Regions from separate parts of the Nocardiopsis sp. NPDC058631 genome, predicted to be linked through region 2. Evidence: riboswitches for the same ligand, from Rfam matches in the RefSeq annotation. Region 2 holds a riboswitch; each other region holds the start of a gene.
The links. Region 2 has a riboswitch for thiamine pyrophosphate ahead of thiO (glycine oxidase ThiO). Riboswitches for the same ligand answer to the same signal wherever they lie in the genome.

Region 1 (7,681 bases), on a different contig from region 2:
AAAAACCCTGGGGAAGGGCGGGACGGGCGCCCCGGCCGAAGCCATCGGCGGCACCCGTCCCGAACTGCGCGGGTCCGCCTCTCAGCGCCCGCTGAACTCGGCCTTGCCCGGCCCCTGCTCGACGAAGCTCCGCATCCCGGTCTTCTGGTCCTCGGTCGCGAACAACCCGGCGAAGTGCAGGCGTTCGATCTCCAGCCCCGAGTCCAGATCCGTCTCCAGCCCCCTGTCGACGGCCTCCTTGGCCGCGGCCAGCGCGACGGCCGGCCCCGCCGCGTACCCGGCGACCAGGGCCACGGCCGCCCCGTAGACGTCCCCGTCCGGGACGACCTCGTCGGCCAGGCCGATCCGACCCGCCTCCTCCGCCCGCACGTGGCGTCCGCTGAAGATCATCTCCTTGGCCCGCGCGGGGCCGACCAGGCGCGGCAGCCGCTGGGTGCCGCCCGCCCCGGGGATGACGCCGAGCTGGATCTCGGGGACCCCCAGCCTGGCCCCCTCCCCCACGACCCGGAAGTCGGCGGCCAGCGCCAGCTCCAGCCCCCCTCCCAGCGCGTACCCGGTGACGGCTGCCACGACGGGCTTGGGGATGCGGGCCACCAGGGTCAGGGCGTTCTGGAGGTTGCGCCCGTACTCCAGCATCTCGGCGTGGGTGCGGTCCGCCATCTCCTTGATGTCGGCGCCCGCCACGAACACGCGCTCGCCGCCGTAGATCACCACGGCGCGTACCGCGCGGTCCGTGGACACCCTGGTGGCGGCCTCGGCGATCTCCGCCGTCAGGACCGCGTTGAGCGCGTTCACCTTCGGCCGGTCCAACCGGATCACGGCCACCGCCGGGTGGTCCGGATCGGCCTCCACGCGCACGAACTCGCCCACGAACTCCACCTCTTCCACTTCGACGTCACTGTCCTGGGCCACCTAACCACCCGGGTCAGGAGAACAGCAGCACCAGGGTCCCGAGCCGCGAGGACAGCGCGTACGCCGCCGCCAGGAGCAGGGCGGCCCCCGTGAGGAGGAGCGTGTCCGCGACCCGCCAGCGGCTCTCCCGGGCCCAGGTGCGGGGCCCCGTGCCGAACGCCCGCGCGTCCATCGCCGTGGCCAGCAGGGTCCCCGTCCGGATGGACCGCACCAGCAGCGCGAACAGCCTGCCGAAGAACAGCGTGACCATCCGCACCGGGTTGCGCCCGGCCTCCAGGCCGCGTGCCCGCCTCGCCAGGGTCACGGTCCGCCACTGGTCGGCGAGCAGGGGGATGAGCCGCAGCGCCGCCAGCACCCCCATGGCGGGACGCTCGGGCACCTTGAGCCTCTGCACGAGCCCGTCGGACATCTCCGTCGGATCGCTGGTCACGGCCGCGACCAGGCCGGGGAGGGCGATGGCGAGCAGGCGCACCGCCGCACCCAGTGCGCCCTCCGCCCCGTGCTCGCCGTACAGGTAGTTGACCAGGCCGTTGGACAGACCCATGAGCAGGAACGGACCGCCCAGGACGAGCAGCGTGCGCCGGTCGATCCCGCTGAACGGCAGGAGCAGCAGCACACCGGCCAGGACCACGCCTCCGGTGACCGCGTCCACCGCGGGGATCAGACCGATCCCCAGCACCAGGGCGGCCAGCAGCTTGGCCGCAGGGTTGAGCCGGGCGAGCCAGTAGCGCGCTCCCCCGTCCTGCGGCACGTCCAGGGTCAGGGCGTCGCCACCCGTCCCGTTCCGGTCCTGCGACGCACTCATCCGCCCACCTCCCCCGTCCCCGCGACCGTGTCCGGGACCGCGCGGCCCTCCGCCACGCGCACGCGCACGTCCGCGAGGTGCCGCAGGAGCAGTTCGTCGTGGGTGGCCATGACGACGGCCCGCCCCTCGGCCCTCAGCGCCCCCAGCAGCTCGACCAGCTCCGTCCACGTCCGGGTGTCCTGGCCGAAGGTCGGCTCGTCCAGGACGAGGACGTCGGGCGCGTGCGAGGGGCCCGAGCTCAGGGCCGTGGCCACCGACAGCCTCCGCTTCTCACCGCCCGAGAGGGTGTAGGGGTGGACGTCGGCCAGCCTGGTCAGGCGCAGCCGCTCCAACAGCTCGTCCACCCGGCGCTCCGTCTCCGCCTCGCCCGCCCCGGCCCGCCGCGGCGCGAAGCGCAGCTCGTCCCGCACGGTTCCGGTGACGAACTGGTCCTCCGCGTGCTGGAACACGGTGCCCACGTGCCGGGCCAGGAGCCGTGCGGGCCAGCGCACCAGCGGGCGGCGGTCAGCGCCGGCCAGGGGGCCGCGCGGAAGGACCTCGCCCCGGTGGGGTCGGGACAGCCCCGCCACCAGTGACAGCAGCGTGGACTTACCCGCCCCGTTGGGCCCGGTCAGGGCGGTCGCGGTACCGGCCGCGACCACGAGGTCCACGCCGTCCAGCACCACCCTTCGCGGCGCGGCGCGCATGCCCAGTTGGAAGGGGGTGCGCGCCGCGACGCCCACGGCCTCCAGACGGGGGCCGCCGCCCGGGGCGGGGGCCAGGTCGGGCACGGGGCCGTTCCCCGGGATCCACACTCCCCGCTCCGCGAGGGAGCGCCCGTGCTCGGCGAACACGGCGGAGGGGTCGCCGTCGGCGATCACACCGCCGCCGGGTTCGACGACCACGACCCGGTCCACCAGACCGACCACGTCCGCGACCCGGTGCTCGACCAGGACCAGGGTCGCCTCCGTCTCGGCCAGCAGGCGTTCCAGGACCCCGCGCACCAGCGCGGCACCGGCAGGGTCGAGGTTGGCGGTGGGCTCGTCCAGCAGGAGCAGGCGCGGCCGCATCGCGAGCGCCCCGGCGATGACCAGCCGCTGCTTCTCACCGCCCGACAGGGCGCCGGTGGAGTGGCGCCGCCCGTACGGGAAGCCGACCGAGTCCAGCGCGTGGTCCACCCGGGGCCAGATCAGGCTGGGGTCCACCCCCAGGTTCTCCAGGCCGAAGGCGACGTCGTCGCCCGCGCGGGCCATCACCAGCTGCGTCTCCGGATCCTGGCCGACCAGGCCGACCGCGCCCCGGCTCCGGTCGGCGGGGCGGCCGTCGACCAGCAGTGTCCCCTCCTGGTCTCCGTTGAGGGCGCTGTCGGGGCCGGTGAGCCCGGCCAGGGAGTGCAGCAGGGTGGACTTGCCCGCTCCGGAGGCTCCGAGCAGGAGCACGCGCTCACCGGGCTCGACCGTGAGGTCGACCCCGCGCAGCGCGTACGTGTCGCGGCCGGAGTGGCGCCAGCCCCAGCCGGACAGCTCGACACGAGCGCCCCGACCCCCGGTGGACCGTGCGGCGGGCGGTGCGGTCGGGTGCTGCGCGGTCGCCCCGGCGGGACCGCGGCGGTTGTGGTCGGCCACGGGTCAGCCCTTGGCCGACGGGAAGGGGGCCAGCGCGCCGGACCTGGCCAGGGCGGTGGTGAGGAGCCGTGCGCCCACTCCCGCGATGACCGCCGCGCTGATCACGACGATGACGCCGTAGACGACCTGGAGGTGCAGGGGCCAGGCCACGTTGTAGGCGATGTTGTCGCGGATGGCCGGGGAGAGGCCGGCGACGGCCGCCGCGAGCACGGCCACGCCCATGCCCCAGCGCCGGTAGCCGAAGGCGAGGAAGACGAGCTCGGGAAGGATGCCCTGGAGCGTTCCGTCGAGGATCACCGTGACCCCCCACTGGGTGCCCAGGACCGCCGACACAGAGGAGGCCGCGACCGAGGTGAGCAGCGCGGCGCCGGGCTTGCGGATGATCAGCCCGCCGAGGACGCCGGAGAGCAGCCACATGCCGTAGACCACCGCCTGCGCGGGCGGGAACCCGACGAAGAGCGGCGTCGTGACCGACCAGACGATGTTCCAGAGCCAGAAGACGACGCCGACGGCGACGCCGATCACGGCCGCCACGACGATGTCGACGGTGCGCCAGCCGCGCAGCTGTCCGAGGAGGTCACGCCAGAAGCCGGTGCGGCGGGGTTCGGTACTCATCAGGTGGTGTCCCTTCGTCGGGGTGGACGAGGGCCCATGTGGCCAAGAGCGGCGCCGGACGGCACCGCGCGCCGGGGGGTCCCGGTTGCGCGGGAGCACGCCTTCCGGAGACGGGTTCCTACGACTTCCTTCGCTGGCATGACCCAGATCAGGTGTGTAAGGGTCTGCGGCCTGGGCCGCACTCTCAGCGCTCACGCGCTCCCCTGTCGGTTTCACTCCATTATGCGTCAACAACGAGGGCCGTGGGGTGTTTCCTCCCCACGGCCCTCGTCCGCGCCCGGGACACCGAGCGGTCCCGCCTCCCCGCGGAAGCGGTCAGGCGTCGTCGTCCTCCTCGTCGCCCCCGCCCCTGGGCGGCTTCGCCGACGGGTTGCCGTACGCCTTCGGCGACGGGCCGAAGCTCTCCGCCGGGAGGTCGGCCGTGGCCTTGCGCATGGTGGCCTGCCAGATGGGGCCGGGCAGCGTGCCGCCGTAGACGATGCCGTAGTAGCGCCCGCCGATGGTCACGCCCTGGAGCGGGTTCTCCTCACCGCCGCGCATGTCGCCGACCACGACCGAGGAGGCGAGGTTCGGCGTGTGTCCGGCGAACCAGGCGTAGGCGGCGTTGTCGGTGGTGCCGGTCTTGCCCGCGGCCGGGCGTCCGAGGCCGAGGCCGTTGGCGGTGCCCCCCTTGAACGTCTGCTGGAGCAGGTGGTTGACCCCGTCCGCGACGTCGCGTCGGATCCTGCCCTCCTCGCACTCGCTGCGGACCTCGACCTCCCGGGTGCCCTCCTCCCCCTCACGGCCGATCCGCACGGACGTCACCGGGACGGGCTCGCAGTAGGTGCCCCGGGCGGCGAAGGTGGCGTACGCGTTGGCGACGGTCAGCGGGGACACCTCCTGGTCGCCCAGGGTGAAGGAGCTCCAGACCTCCAGCGGTGCGCCGTCGGCGCGGTGGATGCCCACCCGTTCGGCCATCTCCGAGGTCTCGCAGAGGCCGACACGCTTCTGGAGCTGCGCGAAGTAGGTGTTCACCGACCCCTTGGTCGCGCTGATCATGTTGTGCTCGCCGCCGTCGCTCTCCCCGGCGTTGCTCACGCTCCACCCGGACATCACGCCGCCGTCGCAGTTCTTGAGCCCCCCGACCGAGACGCTCTTGGGCGAGGAGAAGCTGGTGCCGTAGTCCAGCCCGGAGTGCAGGGCCGCGGCCAGGGTGAACGTCTTGAACGTCGACCCCGCCTGGTAGCCGAGCGAACCGCCGGCCTCGCTGTCCACCGCCAGGTTGATGGAGGTCGTGCCGACCTCCTCGTCGTCGAAGCCGTAGCGCAGGTTCTGCGCCATGCCCCTGATCCGGCCTGTGCCGGGCTCGACGACCGCCTGGGCGGCGAACTTGGTGGACTCCTCCGCCGGGACGTACTTCTCGATGGCCTCCTCCGCGGCCCGCTGCACGTCGTTGTCGAGTGTGGTCCGCACGGTGATGCCGCCCTTGGTGAGCGCCTCCTCGCGCTCCTCCTGGAGCTCACCGAGCACGTTGGAACCGCGCAGCCAGCGCATGACGAAGTCGCAGAAGAACGGCTGCTCCCCGTGGTAGCAGCTGCCGCCGCGCTCGGTCGGGTCCAGGGCCAGCCCCCTGCTCCCGTGCTCCTCGACCTCCTCCGCCTCCAGGTGACCGGTCGCGCCCATCCGCTCCAGCACCAGGTCGCGTCGTTCGCGCGCGGCCTCGCGGTTGGTGAGCGGGTCGTAGTAGGAGGGGCTGCGCACGAGTCCGACGATGGTGGCGGCCTGCGCCGGGTCCAGGTCGGCGGCGGAGACGGAGAAGTAGCGCTGGGCCGCCACCTCGATGCCGTACGCGCCCGCCCCGAAGTAGGCGAGGTTGAGGTAGCCCTCCATGATCTCGTCCTTGGTGAGGCGGTCCTCAAGGGCGATGGCGTGGCGCAGCTCCAGCAGTTTGCGTCCCAGGGTCTGCTCGCTGGCGCGCTCCACCTCCTCCTCGGTGGAGGCCTGTTCGATGAGCAGGTTCTTGACGTACTGCTGGGTGATGGTGGAGCCGCCCTGGGTGTCCCCCTGCGCGGTGCGCATGGCGGCGCGCAGGACTCCGCGCAGGTCCAGCCCGGAGTGCTCGTAGAACCGGTCGTCCTCGACGGCCATGAGCGCGGCGGGCACCCACGGGCTGATCGCGTCCAGGGGCACCACCTCGCGTTCGCGGTCGGCGACCTCCGCGATCGGGTTGTGGTCGACGTCGGTGAGGAGCACGCGCTCCGCCACCGGTGAGACCTTCAGGTCGCTGGGCAGGGCCATGAACGCGGCGGCCGTGTCCCTGCCGACGAGCCCCAGCCCGCCCACCCACGGCATGACCAGCGCGGCGACCAGCAGTCCGGCGACGGCGCCCATCCCCGTGAGCCGCCGGAGCGCGTCCTTGCGCTCCTCGGCGGTGCCCTCTCCCTGCCCGTGCCCGTCCCCGGCGCCCCAGGACGACACCCGGTCCCTGAGCGCGCCCACCAGGGGCAGGGCGAGCAGGTCGGTCCGCCTCTTCCGGCGCGGCGCCTCGGACCCGCCCTCCGCGTCGGGCTCCGGAGCGGTGGGCCGGTCACCGGCACCGGGTTGCGACGCGTCGGCCCGGTCGTCGGAGCGGCCCACCTCCCCCGCCTCCCCCGGGTGCCCCGGCGCCCGGTCTCCGCCCCGGTCCCCCTTCTCCTGCGGCGGACCGTCCTGGTTCGGCTCCGTCACGTCGCCCCCCCCTCGGCCGTGTGACGCCCTGACCCCGCCTCGCGCGGACAGGGCACTGCACCGTCCACGCTCGCAGAGGAGCCGTAAAGCCCGTCGTGCCGAATCCGGCGTGTCACCGAAAAGCTTGCCCAATCCGTGGCAAAGCGCCCGGATCGAACGCACCCACGGAACGCCGCACAGCCGGGGCACGCCCGGCCCGCGCCGGGCGAATCCGCACCGGTACGCGGACTCCCGCGGCGACAGGCGTCCGAATGCGAGACAAAAGGTTCCCCTGTGGTCATTCAGGAACGCGGGAATGTCCGGAATACGTCCCGACACCCATGGGGTGCATTCGGTGATCCCTACCCACCACCGCGCACCGCCCAACATGACCGATCAGTTTTCCGTCCTTTCATCTCAGATCACCCGAAAACAACTACAGAGGCTCCTGAATCAGGTGTCTTCTTATGGCTGATTTGCGAGGTTTACCCAGGCGAAACCTGACAAATACCAGGCCCAGGCACCTAGGGCCAGTGTGAGGAGAGTCACATTAATTATCCGGCCTCGACACTCCGCCAAACACCACAAGAGGGCAGACGATAGACAGCGGGGTGCACCGAAGCCGCAATCCGGACAGTTTTAGATCCGCCTCTTCGTTAACTCCGTCTTGCGTTGCATTAACACCAGGTTATTTCTTCCTTCCGCAAGAAAAATCGATACCCACATCGCCCGAACCACGACAATGACGGTGTAGCCAGTGATCGGACGCCTGCCCATCCTCGACATCTCTCCAGACAACGACCTCGGCCCGGTGAAAGCGGTACCCGGAGAACGCTTCACCGTGGGCGCGACGGTCATCCGCGAGGGCCACGACTCCCTTGCCGCCGGAGTCGTCGTGTACTCGCCCGAGGGGCGCCGCGAACGCCTCGTGCCCATGCGTGAGTACGCGCCCGGTACCGACCGCCACGAGGCCGAGATCAGCCTCCCCCACGAGGGGGTGTGGTCGTTCTCGGTCGAGGCGTGGACCGACCCCTTCACCACCTGGGACCACGCCGCCCGG
Region 2 (7,681 bases):
CGTTGACATGCTGGTAGGCGATCGCGATGGGCGTCTCGCCGGTGTGCGGCTGGCCGCCGGTCAGCAGTTCGTAGAACATGATGCCCGCCGCGTACACGTCGCTGCGGGCGTCGGCGACGCCCTTCTCGATCTGCTCCGGCGCCAGGTAGGCGGCGGTACCCATAAGGGTGCCGGTACGGGTGAGGCCCTGGTTGGACTGCTCCACGGCGCGCGCCAGACCGAAGTCGGCGACCTTGACCCGACCGTCCTCGGTGAGGAGGACGTTCTCCGGTTTGACGTCGCGGTGGACCATGCCGGCCTGGTGGGCGGCGCCGAGCGCGGCCAGGACCGACGCCATGACGTTCAGGGTCTCGCGCGGGGTCAGGCGGCCGCGGGCCTTGAGCAGGTCGCGCAGGGTGCGGCCGGGCACGTACTCCATCGCCAGGAACACGTGCCCCTGGTCCTCCCCCTGGTCGAAGACCTGAACGACGTTGGGGTGGGAGAGCTTGGCGACGGAGTGGGCCTCGTTGATGAAGCGCTGGACGAAGGTGGGGTCCTGTGCCAGCGACGGGTGCATCACCTTCAACGCCAGACGACGGTCCAGTCTCAGGTCGTGGGCGACGTAGACGGTCGCCATCCCGCCTCCGGCGATCCTGGACTCGACGAAGTAGCGTCGGTCGAGGGTCGCGCCTACGAGCGGGTCGGAAGTCGTCATGTCCACGGCGGAGTAGTGTCCTTGCTGCGGGAAGCGCGGGCTGTCGCGGTTGGTGGCGCGTACCCGGCACCGGGTGTCGAACCGACACGATAGCGGAAGCCCACACCAGGTCTGCCCCGCGGTTCGCGGTCGCGTCGCGCCCCACCGCCCTCGGTGGCGGGCGTTCGCGCCTGGGTCTTCGGCGAGCGTACGGTGCCCTCCGTCGGGCCGCACACCCATCCCACGGTAGGGGACGGCACCAAACGTCCAGGGAAGGACGCCCCGGAACCTCGCCGACGGACGCCCGCGGACCTCCCGGGCCGGGACCCGGGACCGCCCGACCCCGCGGCCTTCCCGCGTCGGGGGCCGCACGGCCGCACCCCCCGCGGGTGGAGTCGGTCACCGTCGAACGGAAAGCGCGCCCCCCGTACCCGCGGGGGCGCCCTACTCCACTGCGGGAGACGAGGCGAGGGCGTGTCGACGCACCGGGATGCGTCCCGCCAGGCGGGCGTTCCTGCCCGCCCGGACGGCGTCGCGCATCGCGGCGGCCATGCGCACGGGGTCCTGCGCGCGGGTCACGGCCGTGGCCAGCAGGACCGCGTCGCAGCCCAGCTCCATCGCCAGGGCGGCGTCGCTGGCGGTACCGATCCCCGCGTCCACGATCACGGGGACCCCCGCCCCCTCCACGATCAGCTCCAGGTTGTGCGGGTTGCGGATCCCCAGGCCGGACCCGATCGGCGCGGCCAGCGGCATCACCGCCGCGCACCCCAGCTGCTCCAGGCGCCGGGCCAGCACCGGGTCGTCATTGGTGTAGGGCAGGACGGTGAAACCCTCGTCCACCAGCTGTTCGGCGGCGTCCAGCAGCTCCACCGGGTCGGGCAGCAGCGTGTGCTCGTCCGCCACGACCTCCAACTTCACCCAGTCGGTGCCCAGGGCCTCGCGCCCCAGACGTGCGGTGCGCACCGCGTCGGCAGCCGTGAAGCAGCCGGCGGTGTTGGGCAGCGCGCGGATCCTGTTGCGGGTCAGGACGTCCCACACCGACCCCTGGGAACCGGGGGAGACCCGGCGCATCGCCACGGTGGTCAGCTCCGTCCCGGAGGTCACCAGGGCGTCCTCCAAAACGTCCAGGGACGGTGCCCCGCCGGTGCCGGTGATCAACCGGGATCCGAAGGCGGTCCCGGCGATCACCAGCGGGTCCTCGACCTGCCCGTCTCCGTGTCCGGTCATGCTCAGCCTCCCTGAACGGCGGTGAGGACGTCCACGCGGTCGCCCGCGTCCAGCGCACCGGCCGCCCACGCGGTCCGGCGCACCACCTCGTCGTTGACGGCCACGGCGATGCCGCCGGGGATCGTGCCGCCGCCGGGTGCGGTCAGGTCGCGGACGACCGCCTCCACGGTGGTGCCGTCGGCGAACTCGCGGAGGTCGCCGTTGATGATCAGTTCCACTGCCTCTCCTACTCCCACGTCGTCATGTGCGCGTTCCCGGTCGCCCGGTCCGCGGCGAACCTGCGCGCGTACTCCGGCAGGGCGCCGGTCGTGAGGGCGCGCGCCATGACCTCGCCGGTGACCGGGGTCAGCAGGACCCCGTGCCGGAAGTGCCCCGCGGCCAGGTGCAGGCCGGGGACCCGGGTCGGCCCCAGAAGGGGTTCGTTGTCGGGCGAGCCCGGGCGCAGGCCCACACACGTCTCGGTGACCTCCAGCTCGGTCACCCCCGGGACGAGCTCCCGCGCGTCCCTCAGGACCTGCCAGAGCCCTCCGGCGGTGAGCGAGGTGTCGTACCCCAGCTCCTCCTGGGTGGCACCGATGACCACCTCGCCGTCGGCGCGCGGCACCAGGTAGGTCGTGAAGCCCCGCACCAGGCCCCGGACCGTGCGGTTGACGAGGGGCGCCTCACCGGCGGGCATGCGGGCGCGCAGGAGCTGGCCCTTGACCGGGCGCAGCGGCGGCACCACCGGTTCGGGTACCGCGACGCGGTCGCCCCAGCACCCGGCGGCCAGGACGACCTGGTGGGCGGGCAGGACCCGGCCCTCGGCCAGGCGCACGCCCAGCCGGGCGCGGTCGGGGCCGGGGTCCAGGATCTCCTCGGCCCTCTGGGCGATCTCCGTGACGCCCGCGCGCCCGCCCGCGACGGCCAGGGCGCGCAGCAGGAGCCGGGGGTCCACGGAGTGGTCGTCGGGGGCGAGTACCCCGCCGCGCACCGACGGGGCCAGCATGGGCTCCAGGCGGCGGCACCCGCGGCTCGTGAGGCGTTCGGTGGTGATGCCCAGGCGTTCCTGGAGCCGGTGCAGGTCGGTGAGGACGGCCATGTCGTCGCGGTCGAAGGCGACCAGGAGCGTTCCGGTGGCGCGGTAGCCCACACCGATCCCGCTCGCCTCCTCCAGTTCTGCGACGAACCCGGCGTACATGCCCGCGGAGCGGACACCGAACTCCATGAGGGGTTCCTCGCCGAACGCGGCCTCGGTGGCGGGGGTGAGCATGCCGGCCGCGACGGTGGAGGCGGCGCGGGCCCCGGCGGGGTCGGTCACCGGGTCGGGTTCGACCAGGGTGACGCGAAGGCCCTGCTGGGCGGCCCGCCAGGCGGTGACCCGGCCGACGAGGCCGCCGCCGACCACGACGACGGTCTGTTCCTGCCGCGCCGCGGAACCGTCGTCGGTAGGACGAATCGTTCCCGGGCGGGGCCGGTCCGGTGCGCGCACGGGGCTGGTTCCACTCCCTTCGCCGGCATGACCCGGATCAGGTTCGTGCGGTCGGAGGCTCGCAGCCTCCCTCTCAGCCGGGTCCCACCCGGCTCCCGCGGGATGTGTAGAGGTCTGTCCCCATTCTAGAACCTCCTCCCGGGGCGGGCGGCAGTGGTGGGGATCTCCACGGAGGACGGCCCCGCCCGCCCCGGAAGGTGCCGGGGTCCCGCGCGGATGTGGCAGATTGGTGGGGTGACACGAAGCGATATCGACATCGACACGCTGGTCGGCGAGTGGCTGACCCTCAAGGAGGCGGCCGCGCCGCTCGGCGTGAGTCCCAACCGCATCAAGACCCTGATCCGCGAGAACCGCATGATGGGTGTGGTCCGCGGAGGCCAGCTGTCCGTCCCCGCCGCCTTCATCGACGGCGACGACATCGTCAAGGGACTGCCCGGCACCCTGGTGCTGCTGACCGACGCGGGCTTCTCCACGGAGGAGGCCCTGCGCTGGCTCTTCACCCCCGACGACACCCTGCCGGGCTCGCCCATCCAGGCGATGCGCGAGAACCGGGGTACCGAGGTGCGCCGCCGCGCCCAGGGACTGGCCTTCTGACGGGCTGACCCCAGGCGCCGCCGGGCGAGGGCCTAGGGTGGGCGGGGTGAGGACCAGCCACGGAACCAGCCTGCGCAAGCGCCTGGACGCGTCCCTTCTGTACCTGTGCACCGACGCTCGGACCGGGCGCGGCGATCTCGCCGAGTTCGCCGACGCCGCCCTGGCCGGGGGAGTGGACATCATCCAGCTCCGGGACAAGGGGCTGGAGGCCCGCGAGGAGATCGCGGCCCTGGAGGTGATGCGGGAGGCCTGTGAGCGGCACGGAGCCCTCCTCGCGGTGAACGACCGCGCCGACATCGCCCGTGCCGTGCGCGCCGACGTCCTACATCTGGGACAGCGCGACCTGCCGGTGCCCATGGCCCGCGACATCATCGGGGCGGACCCGGTCATCGGGCGCTCCAACAACGACGCCGCCGCCGCGGCCTCCTCCGCGGAGGAGGCCGGGAGCGACTACTTCTGCGTCGGCCCCACCTGGGCCACCCCCACCAAGCCGGGCCGCCCGGCCGCGGGGTTGTCCCTGGTGGAGAGGGCCGCCGCCCTGGGCACGGACCGCCCGTGGTTCGCCATCGGGGGGATCGACGCGACCAACATCGACGCGGTGCTGGAGGCGGGGGCCCGCCGGGTGGTGGTCGTGCGCGCCATCACCGAGGCCGAGGACCCGTGCGCGGCAGCGGCCGCGCTGCGGGAGCGCCTGACCGCCCGCAGCGGGGGCTGAGGGGGCAGGTGCGCGCGCCCCGGCCTCACGGCACGAGGAGGACCTTGCCCAGGACCCGGCGCTCCTCCAGGGCCCTGTGGGCCTCCTCGGCCCGCTCCAGGGGCACGGTCAGCCCCACATGCGGCGCCACCTGCCCGCTGCGGGCCAGCTCCAGGATCTGGTGTACGGCCCCGTTCGGCTCCCCGTCCTCCTCGGACTCCAGGTCGAAGAGGCCCAACACCGTGATCCCGCGGCGTTCGGCCTCCTCCGCGTCGACCTGCGAGAAGCGTCCGCCCGCGGAGCCGTAGCCGAGGAAGCGCCCTCCGTCGGCCAAGGCGCCGAACGCCGCCTCCCCGAGGTCGCCGCCGCTGCCGTCCAGGACCACGTCGACCCCCCGGCCCCCGGTGGCCTCGCGCACCCGTTCCACCCACCCGGGCACGGAGTAGTCCACGGTCGCCTCCGCTCCCAGCCCACGGGCGAACGCGAGCTTCTCCGGCCCGTGGGCGGCTCCCACGACCCGGGCCCCGGCCGCGCGGGCCAGCTGGACGGCCAGGCTGCCCGCCCCTCCCGCCGCCGCCAGTACGAGTACCCACCTGCCGGGCCCGAAGCCGCCGCTGTGCCGCAGCGACAGGGCGGTCGGTCCGTCGTGCAGGAGGGCCAGGGCCTGCTTCGGGTCCAGGCCCTCGGGCACGTCGACCAGCCCCGAGGCCGGGACGGCGACTCTCTGCGCGTACCCGCCGAAGGGGGGCACGGGCACCCCGCCCTCCGGGTCGGCCCGGCCCGTGTCGGTGACGACCACCGCGCCGACCCGGGCCGGGTCCACCCCCTCGCCCGTCCGGACCACCGTCCCGGCCACCCCGGCGCCGGGGACGTAGGGGGGCTCGACGGGGAAGTAGTCCAGCCCCCACCCGCCGCGTACCAGCGTGTCCAGGTACATCACGTTGGCCGCCGCCACCTCCACCAGGACCTGGCCGGGGCCCGCCTCGGGCTCGGGAACCTCCCGGGCCACCAGGACCTCCGGACCGCCGAACCCGTCCACCCGTACCGCACGCATGCCGTGTCTCCTCGCTGTGCCGCCGTGCTTTTGCACCGACACCCCACAGCCTGGTACCTCAATCAATATTTAGGTCAAGTCGTGGGTCGGAGCCCCTTCGAAGGCATGGCGGAACCGCCGTGCCCGGGGCACGGCGGTGGCGGGACGGGCGGGATCAGACGGCGACGTGCGACAGGGCGCTCGGATGGCGCCGGAGGAAGCCCTCGATGGACTGGGCCGGGTGCCCGGTCAGCTTCGGCACCGTCGGCGCGACCTCGTCGAGTTCCCCTGCGGCGATGGCCGCGTACGACGACGCCCACCCCTGGACCGCCCACTCCGGGGCGCGGCTCGTGCGGCGCGACTCCAGCGCCTCCTCCCAGGTCTCGGGGACGTACCGGACGGAGCGGCCGGTGAGCGTGCCCAGCTTGTCCACCGTCGCCCCCAGGGACAGGGCCTCCGGCCCGGTGACGTCGTAGGTCGTGTTCTCCGAGGCGAGCGCGGTCGCCGGATCGGTCAGCACGGCCGTCGCCACGTCCGCCACGTCGTCCCGGGACACCCACGCGACCCTGCCGTCCCCGGCAGGTCCGCGTACCACGCCGTCGTCGCCCACCCAGGAGGGCAGCAGGTCCAGGTACAGGCTGGGTCTCAGGAACGTGTACCGCACACCCGTCGACCTGATGTGGGCCTCGGTGTGGAAGTGCGTACGCGCGAACGTGAACGTCGCGGCCGGCCCCGCCCGCAGGAAGGACAGGTAGACGATCCGGGCCACCCCCGCGCGCACCGCCCCGTCCACCGCGCTCAGGTGGACCTCCATCCGGTCCTCCGACTCGGTCGCCGAGACCAGGAACAGCGTGTCCACCCCCCGGCAGGCCCGCTCGAAGCCCGGAGCGTCCTCGTAGGCCGCCATCGCCGCGCTGCTGCCCGGGTACTCCGGTGCCCGGTTGAGGTCGCGCACGATGAGGCGCTGCGCCAGTCCCAGCCGTGCGATCCGGGCGGCGACCCGCCCGCCCAGCGCCCCGGTCGCCCCGGTCACACCTATGGTGTGGTTTGTCATGTGATCGTCGCCCATGACACCCCATCCTGAGGTACGAGGACGTGCCGGGCACTCATCGGCGCGCGCCTTTTTGAGCCTTCGGGTCAGGGGGTGGTGCGCTCTTGGCCCTTTGCCTCGCCGGGCCCCGTGAGAGGCCCTCCGCCGAGACCCTCCGAGAGGGCCTCCGGGGCCTCCGGAGACGCTGTCCGCGCGTCCGGGGCCGGCACTCCTCCCGCGAATTCCCAGCCGGTCCGCCGGTAGGCCAGGCGGCGCAGCAGCACCTCGGCCGGACCGCGCCTGCCCGTGCGCTCCAGCGCGTACGCGCCGACCACTGTCGTCAGCCACACCCCGACCGCGAACAGGAACATCGACCACGGCGACAGGTACGCCCCCACGCCCAGGCCCCAGGCGGCCAGGACCGGCGCGCACAGGACCGACTGGGCGAGGTAGGCCGACAGCGACCGCTTGCCGGTCGCGCTCAGCGCGGTCACCACCACGCCCGGCTCGCGGTCCCCCGCCTGGAGCCGGTGAGAGAACAGGGCGATCAACGCCACGTAGCCGACGCCGCAGGCCAGACCGGTCACCATGTGGGGCAGGGCGAGCATGCCGCTCTGGGCGGCGGACAGGTCCCACACCCCGACCTGGGCGAGCGCGGACGGGAGGCCGCCCAGCCAGCCCAGGGAGATGCCGGCGACGGCGGTCCGGCGGAGCAGGACCAGGTGGCGCCCCGGCTCCTCCAGGACCCGGCGGCGCGCCGCCCAGTAGCCGAGCAGGATCGCCATGGGCACGACCAGGCCGAGCAGCCCCTGCCCGAGCACGATGAGGGGCCACACCGACACGCGCCCGATCACGGCGCCCAGGAGGGAGGGGTCGCCGATGTTGAAGGCCATGTCGTCCATGACCGACCCCGACATCGCCGGCTGGTCCGCGGGCATGAGCGCCAGGCCGACCAGGCTGGC
Region 3 (7,681 bases), on a different contig from region 2:
CGCCGGCGCGGTCCCCGTCAACGTCAACTACCGCTACGTCGCGGGTGAGCTGCGGCACGTCCTGGCCGACTCCCACGCGGTCGCGCTGATCGCGGAGGACTCCCTGGCCTCGACGGTCTCCGCCGTGCGACCCGACCTGCCCCGGCTGCGCCACGTGCTGCTCGTCTCCGACGGCTCCGCGCGCGGCACCGAGGGGGTCGACTACGAGGAGGCCCTGGCCTCCGCTCCGCAGGACGCGGCCCTTCCGCCGACCAGCGGCGAGGACCACTACCTGCTCTACACGGGGGGCACCACCGGCTATCCCAAGGGCGTGCTGTGGCGGCAGGCCGACATCTTCCGCGCCGCTCTGGAACGGCGTTCGCCGGGAGCGCCCCGCGCCCGGACCCTGGACGACGTCGCCCAACGCGCCGCCCGCTGTTTTCCGCAGCGCATGCTGGTCCTGGGGCCGCTGATGCACGCCGCCGGGCAGTGGAACGCCCTGAGCATGCTGCTGTGCGGCAAGCAGGTCGTGCTCTCCACCGACCGCAGCTTCCGCCCGGACCGGGTGCTGGAGGTGGCGCACCGCGAGGGCGTGCACACGGTCCAGCTGGTGGGGGACGCCATGGCCCGCCCGCTGGCCCGGCACCTGCTCACCGAGCCCGGCCTGTGCCCGGGGCTGACCGCGGTCCGCTCCGGCGGCACGCCGCTCACCCCGCAGGTGCGCGGCCTGTGGCGCGCCTGGCGCGAGGATGTCGCCCTGGCCGACTCCTATGGCGGATCGGAGACGGGCGTGTGCGGTTCGGCGACGGCGGCCGAGGGCTCGCCGTCGGAGGGGGCCGAGACCTTGGCCGGGGCCGTCGACGGCCGCAGCTTCACGATGGGCGGCAGCATCGCGGTGCTGGACCAGGCCCTGCGCCCCCTGTCGCCGGGCTCGTCGGAGGTCGGCCGGATCGCGCGCACCGGACGGATCCCGCTGGGCTACTACAACGACCCGATCACCACGGCCCGCACCTTCCCCACCGACGCCGACGGGCGCAGGTGGGCCCTGTCGGGCGACTTCGGGACCCGGGCCGAGGACGGGTCGATCGTCCTGTTGGGACGCGGGAGCGCCGTCATCAACACCGCCGGGGAGAAGGTGTACCCGGAGGAGGTGGAGGCCGCCCTGAAGGCGCACCCCTCGGTGGAGGACGCGATCGTGGTGCCCGCCTCCGACGAACGGCTCGGCCAGCGGGTGACCGCGCTGGTCTCCCTCGCCGCCGGCGCCCGTCTGGAGCAGGCGTCGCTGTTGGAACACTGCCGTGTGCGGCTGGCGGGGTTCAAGGTCCCGAGGACCGTCCACTTCGTGGACCGGGTGCGGCGCACGGCCGTCGGCAAGCAGGACTACCGGTGGGCGGCGTCGGTCGCCCGGGACGGTTCGGCCTCGCGTGGGACCGCGGGGACCGTGTCCCCCGGCCCGCTGCGGTACTGACGGCCGCCATCTGCGGCGTTGTCCCGGCGCGCGGGCGGGGGTGGTGACCGCCTCTGGCGGAGGACCGCACCCCGCCCCTAAAAAAGTACGGTTTTCGGATGCCATCCGCTTGATCCACCACAGGGCCAAAAAGAACGACATTCAAGGACAAAGTCCACGTGGGGGTTCTGACAACCCCTCCGCGGCGGCTCTCGGCGGGGTGCGGACGACCCCCGCTGTCTGCGGTGCCCGCCCAGAGCGGCCCCCGCCCCTTGTACCTTAGATCCCGTCGGCCGCAGTCTCCGGCCGATTCGGACGGTCCCCTTTCTCGCCTCATCCCCCACCCAGCGCACGTTCGTGTGCGCGGTGACACCCTTAGGACGGAGGATGGCGCGCCCCCTCCCGGGCTTCCCGGGCCGCGCCCAACTACTCAGATGGCCAATTCCGTAGGCTCCTACCTCTTCAACGCGGTGCGCGGCGGCGCCGTGGGCGCCTCTGAAGCGCTTCCCGGCATCAGCGGCGGCACCGTCGCCCTCATCGTCGGCCTCTATGACAAGCTCATCGGCGGCGCGGGCCACATGGTCAGCGGAATCAAGAGGTACGTGACAGACGTCCCGCGCGGGCGCGGCAAGGAGCGCGCACAGGAGCAGTTCCGCCAGGTGGACTGGAGCGTCCTGGTCCCCGCTCTGGTCGGCATGGTGATCTTCCTGGTCCTGGCCGCCCTCCTGCTCGCGCCGTTGGTCGACGCCTACACCCAGTACGCCTACGCCCTGTTCTTCGGCCTGGTCCTGGCCTGCCTGTGGATCCCCTACGCCGGGGCCGGCAGGCCCTGGAAGGCAGGGCACTACGTCGTGGCACTGGTGTTCGCCACAGCCGCGTTCCTGCTCACGGGACTGCCCGGCGCCAACCTGCCCACGCACCCGGTGGTCGTCTTCCTCGCAGCCGCCGTGGCCGTCTGCGCCCTGGTGCTGCCCGGCCTGTCCGGCTCGTTCATCCTGCTCACACTGGGCCTGTACGAGCCGACGATCAACGCCGTCGGCGACTTCGACATCGCCTACCTGGGCATCTTCGCCCTGGGCATGCTCACCGGCCTGTCCCTGTTCGTGAAGTTGCTCCAGTTCCTCCTGGAGAACTTCCACCACATGACCCTCGTCGTACTCACCGGCCTCATGGCCGGATCCCTGCGCGCGCTGTGGCCCTGGCAGACCGAGTCCCGTGAGTTCCTCACCCCCACCGACGTCCCCGTGACCGTCGCCTTCATGGTCGTCGGCTTTGCGATCGTGACCGCGGCCATCGTCTGGGAGCGCCGCAAGCGCACGCAGGCCGAGGCCCTCCGCGTCTCGACCGGCGTCTGACCGGCAAGAACGGAATCCACTGCTCATGCCAGCGAATCTGTGGACGGCGTCGAACCCGGCGATGGAGGGCGAGGTCGTCCACGAGTACGAGGGGTTCATCGGCTGGGTCCTGAGCCTGATGACGACCCTGGGCGAGCCCGGTGTCGGTGTGGCCCTGTTCATCGAGACCTTCTTCCCCCCGATGCCGAGTGAGGCGGTCCTGCCAGGCGCGGGGTTCCTCGCCTACGACGGGCACATGAACGTGTGGCTGGCCATCGTGTGGGCCACGGTCGGCTGTCTGGTCGGCGCCTGGGGCTTCTACGCGATCGGGGCCCTGCTGGGCCGGGACCGCACCAAGTGGCTGGTGGAGAAGACCCCCTTGCTGGAGGTCGAGGACTTCTACAAGGCCGAGCGCTTCTTCGCCCGCTTCGGCGGCCTCGCGGTCCTGCTGGGCCGGTGCGTGCCGCTGGTGCGCAGCTTCATCTCGGTCCCCGCCGGTATCGAGCGGATGCCCATCCTCAAGTTCTCCGTGTACACCGTGATCGGCTCCGCCGTCTGGAACTCGATCTGGATCGGACTCGGCTACGCCTTCGGTCCGGCCATCAAACCGATCCTGGTGCAGTGGAGCGGCCTGATCAGCAACATCGTGCTCGCCGTCATCGCCCTGCTGTTCCTGTGGTTCGTCGTCGTCCGCGTACGCAAGCTGCTCAGGGCCCGGCCCGCGGACAACGCCCCCACCGCCTGAGCCGCGCAGGCGGGCGTACGGGCCCCCTCGGGCCCGTACGCCCCCCACCAACGTCGGCCGCACGGGCCCGACCACACACTGAGCGGGGCCGCCCACACGGCGGCCCCGACGGCGCGGGGTGCCGGTGGCCCAGGCCACCGGCTGAGAGCACACCCGTCGAACCTGCCCTAGTTCGTACTAGCGAAGGAACGCCCATGAGCGCGTACAACATCGTCTCCGTCGCCGGCAGCGACCCCAGCGGGGGCGCCGGGATCCAGGCGGACCTCAAGGCCTTCTCGGCCCACGGCACCTTCGGCATGACCGTGGTCACGGCCCTGACCGCGCAGTCCACGCGCGGCGTCGCCGGGGTCCACCCGATCCCCGCCGAGTTCGTCACCCGCCAGATGGACACCCTCTTCTCGGACGCCACGGTGCACGCGGTCAAGGTCGGCATGCTCGGCACCGCCGAGGTCACCGTGGCCGTCGCCGAGGCGATCGGGCGCCACGAACTGCCCCACGTGGTCGTGGACCCGGTGATGGTCGCCAAGAGCGGCGACCGGCTGCTGGAGTCCTCCGCCGTCGAGGCCCTGCGCACCCGGCTGCTGCCGCGTGCGGACCTGCTCACCCCGAACCTCCCCGAGGCCGCAGACCTGCTGGACGAGCCCGAGGCCACCGATCTCGCGACAATGCGCGACCAGGCACGCCGCCTGCTGGAGTTCGGTCCGCGCAGGGTCCTGATCAAGGGCGGGCACCTGCCGGGCGGGGAGAGCGTCGACATCCTCGTCTCACGGGACGCCGACCCGGTCGAGTTCCGTGCGCGGAGGGTCCCCACCCGCAACACGCACGGCACCGGGTGCACTCTGTCCTCCTCGATCGCGGCCCTGCTGCCGCAGCGCCCGGACGCGGCCTCCGCCGTCGGCGACGCCAAGGCCTACCTGACCGAGGCGCTCCGGCACGCGGACGGGATCGACGCCGGAGGCGGGCAGGGGCCCGTGCACCATTTCCACGCCTGGTGGAAGTAGGCGCCGTCAGCGTACGGGCTCCATGACCGCGTCCGGGTTCCGCCAGTCGGGGTCGGCGAAGAACCTCCTGGTCTCGGCGACCACGACCGGCGACAGCAGGAGCAGCCCGATCAGGTTGGGCAGCGCCATGAGCCCGTTGGCGATGTCGCTGAACAGCCACACCGCGTCGATCTGCGCGGTGGCGCCGACGAAGATGAACGCGATGAACAGCACCCGGTAGGGCAGCACGAACACGCGCCCCGCCAGGTACACCACGCACCGTTCGCCGTAGTACGCCCAGCCGAGGATGGTCGTGTACGCGAAGACCGCTATCGCGCAGGCGACGAAGACCGGCCCCAGGGCCGCCAGTTCGGGGCTGATCCGGCCGAGTCCGACCTCCATCGCCGCGGTGGTGAGCAGGACCCCCCTGTTGCCCCCCTCCGCCCCCTCGGCCTCGGCGCCCTGCCACACCCCGGTCGTGATGATCACCATCGCGGTGAGGGTGAGCATGATCAGGGTGTCGATAAGGGTCTGCGTCATCGCGACGAGTGCCTGGCGGACCGGCTGGCCGGTCCTGGCCGCGGCCGCGGCGATGGCTCCGGTGCCCAGGCCGGCCTCGTTCGAGAAGACGCCGCGGGAGACGCCCTGGCGGATGACGCACATCAGGGTGGCGCCGGCGAAGCCGCCCACCGCCGAGGTGCCGGTGAAGGCGTCGCCGATGACCAGGGCGAAGGCGGGACCGATCCGGTCGTGGTGTACCGCCAGGACGAGCAGGTTGATGAGGACGAAGCCGGTGATCATGAACGGCACGACGGCGGAGGCGACCCTGCCGATCCCCTTGATGCCGCCGAGCACGACCACGGCGGCCAGCAGCATCAGGACGAGTCCGGTGGTCCGCTGGTCCACTCCGCAGACGTTGTTGACCGCGTCGGCCACCGCGTTGGCCTGGGTGCCGTTGCCGATGCCGAAGGCGGCGATCGCACCGAAGACCGCGAACCCCCAGCCGAGCAGGCGGCCGAGCCCTCCGGGGAGGCCCCTGCGCAGGTAGTACATCGGGCCGCCGGCCTGCTCCCCCCTCTCGTCGGTGACCCGGTACTTCACGCCGAGCAGGGCCTCGCTGTACTTGGTGGCCATGCCGAGGACGCCGGTGACCCACATCCAGAAGAGGGCCCCCGGGCCGCCGATGCCGATGGCCAGGCCCACGCCGGCGATGTTGCCGACCCCCGTCGTCGCGGCGAGGGCCGTGCTCAGGGCCTGGAAGTGCGAGATGTCGCCCCTGACGTCCTGGCCGGTCTCCTCCCTCCGGACGAGGGCGAACCACAGGGCGTGGGCGAGCCGGGTGAACTGGAGCAACCGGAGCCGGACCGTCAGGTAGCTCCCGGTGACGAGGAGCAGGGGGAGGAGCACGAGCGGACCCCAGACGACACCGCTCAGTACTTCGGCCATGTCGAGGAACAGGTCCACCGGGGTCTCCGTCTCGGTGCGCGTCGGCCCGGGACCACCGGCATCGTTCCACGAGGTCCGGCGGCCCGGGGGGTCGTGCCGACGCTAGTGGACACCGATCGGCCGCGTCGGGTAATCGCGACAACATGCGAAGAACCCGTGTCCTGGGGCGCGCGTCCTCACCGGAGGCCGGGGGCTACCGCCCTCCGACGGCCTCCGGTTCCCGGGGGCACGGGCGGGCCGGGGTCAGGATTCGTCCTTCTGGTCGAGGGCGAGCCTGCTGAGTGCCGCGGCGGCCCGGTCCGGGTCCGCGCCCCGGCCCACCGCGATGCCGAGCAGGTAGGTCGTGAGCGGGGCCGCGGGGCGGGCCACGGAGTGGGCGGCGTCCCTGGCCAGGTCGAGGACGCGGTCGACGTCCTCCTTGCCCAGCGGGTCGGTGTCGGCCAGTTCGAGTTCACGGCGGACGGCTTCCGCCCATTCGACGAGGGTCACCGGGTGACTCCTTGGAGAGGGATGTCGGTCACGTCAGGTGATCATAGCCACCTGGGGGTCACCGGGCGGCCACGGGCGCGCACGGGCGGGTCACCGTCCGCTCGACGAACCCACGCCTGCGCGTCGGGAGCGGTTCCCCCGGCTCCGGACCGTGGTTCATCCGGCTCTCCTAGGCTCGGGACCAGCCTTCCCCCGGCGTTGGGAGCCCCCGCATGTCCCCGACCGAGCCCTCTCGGCCGCTTCGCGTGGCGATCGTGACAGAGTCCTTCCTTCCGCAGGTCAACGGAGTGACCACCTCCGTGTGCCGGGTCGCCGACCTGCTCGCCTCGCGCGGGCACCAGGCCCTCGTCCTGGCCCCCGGGCCCGGCCCGTCCTCCTACGCGGGCTTTCCCGTGGTCCGCATGCCCTCACTGCCCCTGCCGTTCTACCGGGACTTCCCCGTGGGCCTTCCCGCCCGGCGCACGATGACCGCGGCGATCCGCGCCTTCGCCCCCGACGTCCTTCACCTGGCCTCACCCGCCCTGCTCGGATCGGCGGCGGTGGAGACCGCGCGTCGCTGGGCGCTCCCGACGGTGGCGGTGTTCCAGACCGACCTCCCCGGTTTCGCGGGGCGCTACGGGCTGCCGGGCGGGGACGGGATCTGGGCCCTGCTGCGGCGTACGCACTCCGCCGTCGACCGCACGCTCGTGCCGTCCTCGGCCACCATGGAGGCGCTGTCCGCACGCGGGTTCCCCCGGCTGCACCTGTGGCGCCGGGGCGTCGACTCCCGCCGTTTCTCCCCCGGCCACCGCGACGCCGACCTGCGCCGCAGGCTGGCGCCGAACGGTGAGGCCGTCGTGGGCTACGTGGGGCGGCTGGCCCGCGACAAACGGGTGGACCTGCTCGCGCACGTGGCCCGCCTGCGCGGTATCAGGCTGGTCGTGGTGGGGGACGGCCCCGAGCGCGCCCGCCTGCGTCGCCTCCTGCCCGACGCGGTCTTCACCGGCCAGCGCACCGGCGCGGACCTGTCCCGGCTGTACGCGTCGATGGACGTGTTCGTCCACACGGGCGCCGACGAGACGTTCTGCCAGTCCGTGCAGGAAGCGCTGGCCTCGGGGGTGCCGGTGGTCGCCCCCGCCGCCGGCGGGCCGCTGGACCTGGTCGTCCCCGAGCACAACGGGCTCCTGTTCGCGCCCGACTCGGTCCGTGAACTGCGGGTGGCGGTCGGGCGGCTGGCCCACAACGCCGGGGTGCGGGAGAAAATGGCCGGGCGGGCCCGCGC

Region 1: linked by a shared signal. The riboswitch ahead of ACFWTE_RS21745 (ECF transporter S component) and the one ahead of thiO (glycine oxidase ThiO) in region 2 are both predicted to bind thiamine pyrophosphate.
Region 3: linked by a shared signal. The riboswitch ahead of thiD (bifunctional hydroxymethylpyrimidine kinase/phosphomethylpyrimidine kinase) and the one ahead of thiO (glycine oxidase ThiO) in region 2 are both predicted to bind thiamine pyrophosphate.

What each region holds. Positions count from the first base shown of each region.
Region 1 is NZ_JBHXQY010000074.1:12,853-20,533, reverse strand. It holds gene ACFWTE_RS21760 (enoyl-CoA hydratase/isomerase family protein) at 82-870, opposite strand; gene ACFWTE_RS21755 (energy-coupling factor transporter transmembrane component T family protein) at 926-1,717, opposite strand; gene ACFWTE_RS21750 (ABC transporter ATP-binding protein) at 1,714-3,219, opposite strand; gene ACFWTE_RS21745 (ECF transporter S component) at 3,325-3,936, opposite strand; TPP riboswitch at 4,045-4,151, opposite strand; gene ACFWTE_RS21740 (transglycosylase domain-containing protein) at 4,252-6,393, opposite strand; gene ACFWTE_RS21735 (maltotransferase domain-containing protein) at 7,379-7,681, shown strand, end outside.
Region 2 is NZ_JBHXQY010000137.1:1,340-9,020, forward strand. It holds gene pknB (Stk1 family PASTA domain-containing Ser/Thr kinase) at 1-700, opposite strand, end outside; gene ACFWTE_RS27980 (thiazole synthase) at 1,118-1,900, opposite strand; gene thiS (sulfur carrier protein ThiS) at 1,903-2,118, opposite strand; gene thiO (glycine oxidase ThiO) at 2,127-3,335, opposite strand; TPP riboswitch at 3,365-3,477, opposite strand; gene ACFWTE_RS27995 (Rv2175c family DNA-binding protein) at 3,585-3,962, shown strand; gene thiE (thiamine phosphate synthase) at 4,009-4,677, shown strand; gene ACFWTE_RS28005 (zinc-binding dehydrogenase) at 4,703-5,710, opposite strand; gene ACFWTE_RS28010 (SDR family oxidoreductase) at 5,865-6,758, opposite strand; gene ACFWTE_RS28015 (DUF418 domain-containing protein) at 6,827-7,681, opposite strand, start outside.
Region 3 is NZ_JBHXQY010000010.1:70,647-78,327, reverse strand. It holds gene ACFWTE_RS05995 (acyl-CoA synthetase) at 1-1,447, shown strand, start outside; gene ACFWTE_RS05990 (DUF368 domain-containing protein) at 1,861-2,781, shown strand; gene ACFWTE_RS05985 (DedA family protein) at 2,807-3,505, shown strand; TPP riboswitch at 3,610-3,711, shown strand; gene thiD (bifunctional hydroxymethylpyrimidine kinase/phosphomethylpyrimidine kinase) at 3,700-4,506, shown strand; gene ACFWTE_RS05975 (alanine/glycine:cation symporter family protein) at 4,513-5,949, opposite strand; gene ACFWTE_RS05970 (DUF6457 domain-containing protein) at 6,175-6,420, opposite strand; gene ACFWTE_RS05965 (glycosyltransferase family 4 protein) at 6,666-7,681, shown strand, end outside.